2 regions of the Azotosporobacter soli genome follow, and region 2 is predicted to be linked to the other one. Evidence: a T-box and tRNA genes for the amino acid it is inferred to sense, from the RefSeq annotation. Region 2 holds a T-box; the other holds one or more tRNA genes.
What was found. The T-box of region 2 lies ahead of leuS (leucine--tRNA ligase). A T-box ahead of a tRNA ligase gene usually reads a tRNA of that ligase, here a tRNA-Leu.
Positions count from the first base shown of each region.

Region 1 (3,376 bases), on a different contig from region 2:
GTATCCGGAAACAACGCTTCCATCACACTTTGTTCCAATCTTGTATCCGGCGATGAAAAGACGCCTTTCATTTCATTATAAACAACGCCTTTATAATTCACGTCATCATCTACGGAATCCAATTCATAATGCCAGCCTTCTTGCTTAAAGATATCCGGCCGATCATAAATTTGCGGAAAAAACACCGCATCCAAATATACATCCATTAAATTGCGAAAATCTTTTTCATTGCGGCTGGCTACCGGGTACATCGTTTTGTCAGGGAAGGTCATCGCATTTAGAAACGTATTCATCGAACCTTTCACCAGTTCAACAAATGGTTCCTTCAGTTTAAACTTACGTGAGCCGCATAATACGCTGTGCTCTAAAATATGAGCTACCCCCGTATTATCAGTCGGCGGCGTGCGAAAGGTTATTGAAAAGACCTTGTTATCATCTCCGGTTTCCACATATAATAAACGTGCACCGGTTTTTTCATGTTCTAACATATAGCAGCGGGCCGTCAGTTCCTCAACTAATTCGCAACTACGCACCTTGAATCCGTGATACACCTTCTCACACTCTAGCATGCTTATTCCTCCTATCAATAATCGCCCTTGTTTATATTCGTCCATTTGTAAAACCAATCCTTGTCTAATTCTATCTAAAAAGGAGTTATTATTATGTTCGATTTTTCAGCACTCATTAATCTGGCTTCTTTTGCCGGAGGCATTCTACTTGGCATCACACTGATCGGAGCTGCATTCTTGTCCTATAAAGCCAACGCAAATCTTCAGCGTGCCATTTTAATGTTCCTAGCCGGAATTATCTTCCTACTTATTGCAATTCGCGACTTCTCTCCGCCATTCCTACCAGCATTACTTCCTTAATGAAAACGGCTTACGATATTTGCAAAACAAACGACCGTCTGCTGCTGTGAGCAAACGGTCGTTTTCTATTTAAACAATACCGCTCCAACGGCTTTTTTCCATTTTTCATAAGGCTTCATAAGCTTAGAAAAATCCAAAAACGCTATCATACTACCATTCAAACCGGCCACAATCTGATGGACTTTATTTTTATCATCATTTTCGCATAAGACTTTCTCTACCGCCATAATATCCTGAATCATGTCTTCCTTCATTATTTCGGCAATCGTTAAATTACGAATGCTTTCTATCAATTCTAAAGCGGCCTCACGTATATCGTCCATTGAAGACCCCCCTCAAAATTTTCATGAAAATGAATACTAAAAAACTCCTGACTAGTCAGGAGAAAAAATGAACAGTGGTGCGAGCGGCCGGAATCGAACCGGCACGGGTATCACTACCCGACGGATTTTAAGTCCGTTGCGTCTGCCAGTTCCGCCACGCTCGCATTGCAGATAGGCTATTGCCTAGGCATCCTCTATATTAAACATATAAATTTAAATTTGGAGGCGACACCCAGATTTGAACTGGGGAATAGAGGTTTTGCAGACCTCTGCCTTACCACTTGGCTATGTCGCCTCGAATATGGAGCGGAAAAGGAGATTCGAACTCCCGACCCTCGCCTTGGCAAGGCGATGCTCTACCGCTGAGCTATTTCCGCAAATGATGGTGCCACAGGGCGGAATCGAACCGTCGACACGAGGATTTTCAGTCCTCTGCTCTACCGACTGAGCTACCGTGGCAAAATGGCGACCCTGAACGGATTTGAACCGTCGATCTCCGCCGTGACAGGGCGGCATGTTAGACCGCTACACCACAGGGCCGTTAACCAATCACATTGACTATTATAGGTCATCGCACAATGTATTGTCAACACTTTTTTGTTACCATAATAATTTTATCTTTGCAACAAAATTCCCACCTTGATTATACCGCATCCAAATCTAGTACTTTCTTCACTATAGAGGCGACCTTTTCCGGATCAAAGGGTTTAACAATAAAATCTGCCGCTCCCGCTCTCAGCGCATCAGTGATAATGGCCTTTTGCCCTAAAGCAGTAACCATAACAATCCGCGCTACCGGATTTAATTCATGAATCCGCCTCACTGCCTCTATGCCATCCATTTTAGGCATCGTTATGTCCATCGTCACTAATTCTGGTTGTAATTTTTCGTATTGAGCGACAGCTTCCATTCCATCGCCAGCTTCTCCGACGATTTCATGTCCCTGTTCAATCAGTACTTTTTTTAACATCATTCTCATAAAAGCAGAATCATCGCAGACCAAGATTTTAGCCATTTTTCACCTCTCCTCTACACAGCTGTCTCATTGTCAATTTTCCCCCGCATATACTGCAACACCTCTTCCAAATGCTGCTTTATTATCACATCGAGTTCCTTTGTTGTTGTCGCATCAAATAAAGTTGTCATTTCCGGCAAACGATGAATTCTAATTTCGGCAAAAAAGTCATCACGAAACATATTATAATATACCACCAAATTACTTTCATTTAAAAAGTCACTATAATCCAGCACCATATAGGATCCATTGATCACTTTAACCGGGCGACAAGGCTCGACAAACAATAAGAAGCCGTGGCTTTTCGCGGACAACTCAAGTTCTCGCCCCCACTGCAGTATCTCTTTCTTAATAACGATGGAATCCAATAAAGCTTCGTCAAAATTACTCATTTGCCTCATACTCTCTTGCATTCGCTCCTGCAAAAGCTGTTCAAATCTAGGTAACTGTTCTGTACAAAAGTCAATATCGCAGAATTCGGTTAAACCAATTTTACGTCTGATACTGTATTCTTTTGTATTTTTATCATACATTGCAGAAAAGCCTAGTCGCTTTTTATCATCCTGGTAACTAAACAACTGGGTTCGCCCTGCAAGTTTTTGCTCTTGTAAGTCCAAAGAAAAGCCGAGCACCGTTGTCGGTAATTCTTTTAAAAAAGGCCATTCCTGCGTTTCGATCTGTTCGCTCATTGTATCCTCCTTTCATTCAATGTTATATAATTCGCTAGTTTAATAGGAAAACCTGCTGCCCATCATTTCTTCTTCATAAACAAGAAAAGTCACAGAGAAACTCTGTGACGCATAAACCCACGCTTGAGTATATCACTCGGGACAACCTATGTCCAATCCGATTTTCCATTTCACAATCATTCCATTAAGCTCCCTGCTATATGAAAACCTTATGAAAAATAAAAGAACTGACTATTTTTTGAAAATCCAGGCGCAGACATAACGCTGCAACAAGACCGACATAGCCAGAACCAGTAGCCCTTTGACTGTCATTTCACCGCTTTTTTCCATCATAAACGATAGGCCTACCAGCATTGCGAAAACAACGTTGCCCAATTGCCATAAACCAGTAACTAGTTTTTCGTTCCAACGATTCATTTTCTTATCCATTGCGCCACCTGCATTTAATATATTTACCGCTTTCAATCGCTACAGACAAAA
Region 1 covers NZ_JAUAOA010000010.1:37,426-40,801, forward strand. The annotation lists gene QTL79_RS10505 (insulinase family protein) at 1-569, opposite strand, end outside; gene QTL79_RS10510 (hypothetical protein) at 663-869, shown strand; gene QTL79_RS10515 (hypothetical protein) at 935-1,192, opposite strand; tRNA gene QTL79_RS10520 (tRNA-Leu) at 1,268-1,356, opposite strand; tRNA gene QTL79_RS10525 (tRNA-Cys) at 1,413-1,487, opposite strand; tRNA gene QTL79_RS10530 (tRNA-Gly) at 1,495-1,569, opposite strand; tRNA gene QTL79_RS10535 (tRNA-Phe) at 1,576-1,651, opposite strand; tRNA gene QTL79_RS10540 (tRNA-Asp) at 1,656-1,732, opposite strand; gene QTL79_RS10545 (response regulator) at 1,836-2,207, opposite strand; gene QTL79_RS10550 (hypothetical protein) at 2,222-2,896, opposite strand; gene QTL79_RS10555 (hypothetical protein) at 3,128-3,325, opposite strand.
Region 1: it has a tRNA-Leu gene. The T-box ahead of leuS (leucine--tRNA ligase) is inferred to sense a tRNA for this amino acid. The anticodon was not compared.

Region 2 (3,376 bases):
CTTTGGCTTCTTTTGACAAGCCATCGACTTCAACCGCCGCATCCTCCGGCGACATGAATGTCGCGTAATGTTCCACGATTCTCCACAAACGATTCAAGAAACGATAGGCTCCTTCGACCCCTTGATCGCTCCATTCCAAATCACGTTCCGGCGGCGCGGCAAACATAATGAACAGTCGCGCCGTATCCGCACCATATTTGCTGATGATTTCCTCCGGCGACACCACATTGCCTTTTGATTTCGACATCTTAGCGCCGTCTTTTGTGACCATCCCCTGCGTTAATAAGTTCTTGAACGGTTCATTGACATTAATCAATCCGGCATCCTTGAGCACCTTCGTAAAGAAGCGCGAATAGAGCAAGTGCAGTATCGCATGCTCAATGCCGCCGATATACTGATCCACCGGCAGCCAATAATTAGCCTTGTCAATATTGAAAGGTTCCGTCGTGTTATGCGGATCGGTATAACGCATATAGTACCAAGATGAACAAATAAATGTATCCATCGTATCCGTTTCACGCCGAGCCTGACCGCCGCATTTCGGACAAGTGCAATTGAGGAATTCTTCCGCTTGCGCCAGCGGAGATACAGAACCGCCATTGAAATTGATGTTGTCCGGCAATAAAACCGGCAGCTCTTCTTTTGGCACCGGAACCGTTCCGCAACTTGGGCAATACAAGATTGGAATCGGAGCTCCCCAGTAGCGTTGCCGCGATACCAACCAATCGCGTAAACGATAGTTGACGCGCAACTGACCGATCCCTAATTCTTCAAACTTGCGTGCAATTGCATTTTTGCCCGCCTCATTATCCAAACCGCTGAATTCGCCGGAATTCACCATAACCCCATCGCCATCATAAGCGCCGTTCATTTCCGCCAGGTTAAGCTCCTGTCCTTTCGGTTGAACGACAATCTTTTTTGCCAGCTGATACTTGTCAGCAAAAATCCAGTCGCGTTCATCATGCGCCGGAACGCCCATGACAGCTCCCGTCCCATATTCGTACAACACATAATTAGCAACCCAAATTGGCACCTGCTCACCGGTCAGCGGATGTTTTGCATACGCTCCGGTGAACATGCCTTCTTTTTCCACTTCGGTGGATGTACGGCTGATCTCGCTCATTTTACGAACCCGTGCAACAAATTCCTTGACCGCTTGCGCCTGCTCCTTGCCGTCAATTAAGCGTTCCACCATCGGATGCTCCGGCGCCAGAACGATATAACTGACGCCAAAAACCGTATCCTGGCGCGTCGTATACACCGGAATCCGTTCATCCAGTTCCGGTACGGCAAAAGAAAACTCAGCGCCTTCACTGCGACCGATCCAATTTTCCTGCATCGTCTTAACGCGCTCCGGCCATCCTTTGAGTTCGCTCAAATCTTCCAACAAACGATCGGCATAATCGGTAATCTTGAAAAACCATTGCTCCAGATCCTTCTTGATGACTACCGAATCACAGCGCCAACAGCAACCGTCAACAACCTGTTCGTTGGCCAGTACCGTATTGCATTGATCGCACCAATTGACCGCCGCTTTCTTTTTATAAGCCAGACCCATTTCATAAAACTGAAGAAACAGCCATTGCGTCCAACGATAATATTCTGGGTGACAGGTCGCAACTTCGCGATCCCAGTCATAGGAAAGTCCCAATTCCTGCTGTTGCCGACGCATATTGGCTATATTTTCATCCGTCCATTTAGCCGGATGAACGCCATGCTTAATTGCAGCATTTTCCGCCGGCATCCCAAATGCATCCCAGCCCATCGGATGTAAGACATTATAGCCCTGCATCGTCTTAAAGCGGGCAATAACATCGCCAATCGAATAATTTCGCACATGCCCCATATGTAAATTCCCGGACGGATACGGAAACATTTCCAATACATAATATTCCGGACGCTGCCGGTTTAAATCCGTTTTGTAAGCCTCTTCTTCAGACCACTTGCGTTGCCACTTCGCTTCAATTTCTTGCGGTGCGTATTTTTCCTTCATGAAATATCCCCCTCTTTTTCCTCTTCACCTGCCAGTCTTGCAAAAAACAAAAAACGCCCCTGGCTTAGCGCCAGGGACGAGTTAAACCCGCGATACCACCCTGTTTGACGACTCACGCCGTCCTCTTCATTCAACAAGTAACGCCGTCACGCGGCAACGATTACTTTCTTCACCGTCGCTCCTCCACAGCGAGTTCAACCGTTTAGGGGGTTGGCTCGCATCGCCCGCCAACTTTCTGCACCCGCTGCTACGATCTACTGTTCTGCATCTAAGGATTTCTTATATTATAGCGGCTCTCAGCAGACAAGTCAACGATAGCCTCTGGCAACCTGTGCATTCGAATGATAAAATGGTATAATCATTTTATGTTCTGTTTGTCTGAATTTAGCCACGCCAAATCATCCCTTGGAGGTTACTCATGCATCAATATCTATTCTTTATCGGCGATTTTCCCATCCGCGCCTATGGCCTCGTATTGAGCCTCAGCATCATTTTAGCGACTGCGACCGCTTATTTCCTTGCCAAACAAGACGGCCGCTGGCACAAACATATTCCTGACTTTGGACTATACTGCGGTTTGGCTGGCTTGATCGGCGCCCGTCTTTGGGACGTCTTCTTCTTCGATTGGAGCTATTACAGCCATCATCTGCTGGAAATTCCCTTTGTCTGGCAAGGAGGGATGGCCATCCAAGGCGGCGTCTTGCTCGGCGCTCTGACAGGCTATTGGTATACGAAACGCCACGGCATCGACACCTGGGCCTTCGCCGATATCGTAGCTGCGCCAGCCGTCATCATGGGGCAGGCGTTAGGACGCGCCGCCAACTTACTGAACGGCGACGCTTTCGGCAGTCCTACCGGCAGCACGTTCGGCATTTTATATCCTAAGACGACGCTGGCTTATCAAACCTACGGCAACCAGCCTTTATGGCCAGCCGAAATTTGGGAAGGCCAGATTGATTTGGTTATTTTCGTCCTGCTCCTTTTATTCCGAACGACCAACCATAAAAAAGGACAGGTCTTTATCCTCTATGCCGTCCTTTATTCGTGCGCCCGTTTCGGGCTCGAATTCTTGCGCGGCGATTACGGAACATTGCTCTTTGGACTGAAGTCGGCTCAACTAACCAGCCTCGCGGTCATCGCCGTCGGCCTGCTCCTTTTCTTCTGGGTAGGGCGTAAAGGCGAATCCATTCAGGATCATACCTCAAAAAAAGCACCCTCCATTAAATGACGCCGCTTATCTTATTTCTTCAACACTTTTTATAGCAAAAAAGATCCGCGCCATTATAGTGTGAACCCGTAAAATGGGAAAATGAAAAAGCACCTCTTATGTCGTATAGAAAAACTATACTACATGAGAGGTGTATTTTTGTGGCAAAAAAAGTG
Region 2 covers NZ_JAUAOA010000022.1:64,370-67,745, forward strand. The annotation lists gene leuS (leucine--tRNA ligase) at 1-1,993, opposite strand, end outside; T-box leader at 2,063-2,273, opposite strand; gene lgt (prolipoprotein diacylglyceryl transferase) at 2,412-3,221, shown strand; gene QTL79_RS15275 (transposase) at 3,362-3,376, shown strand, end outside.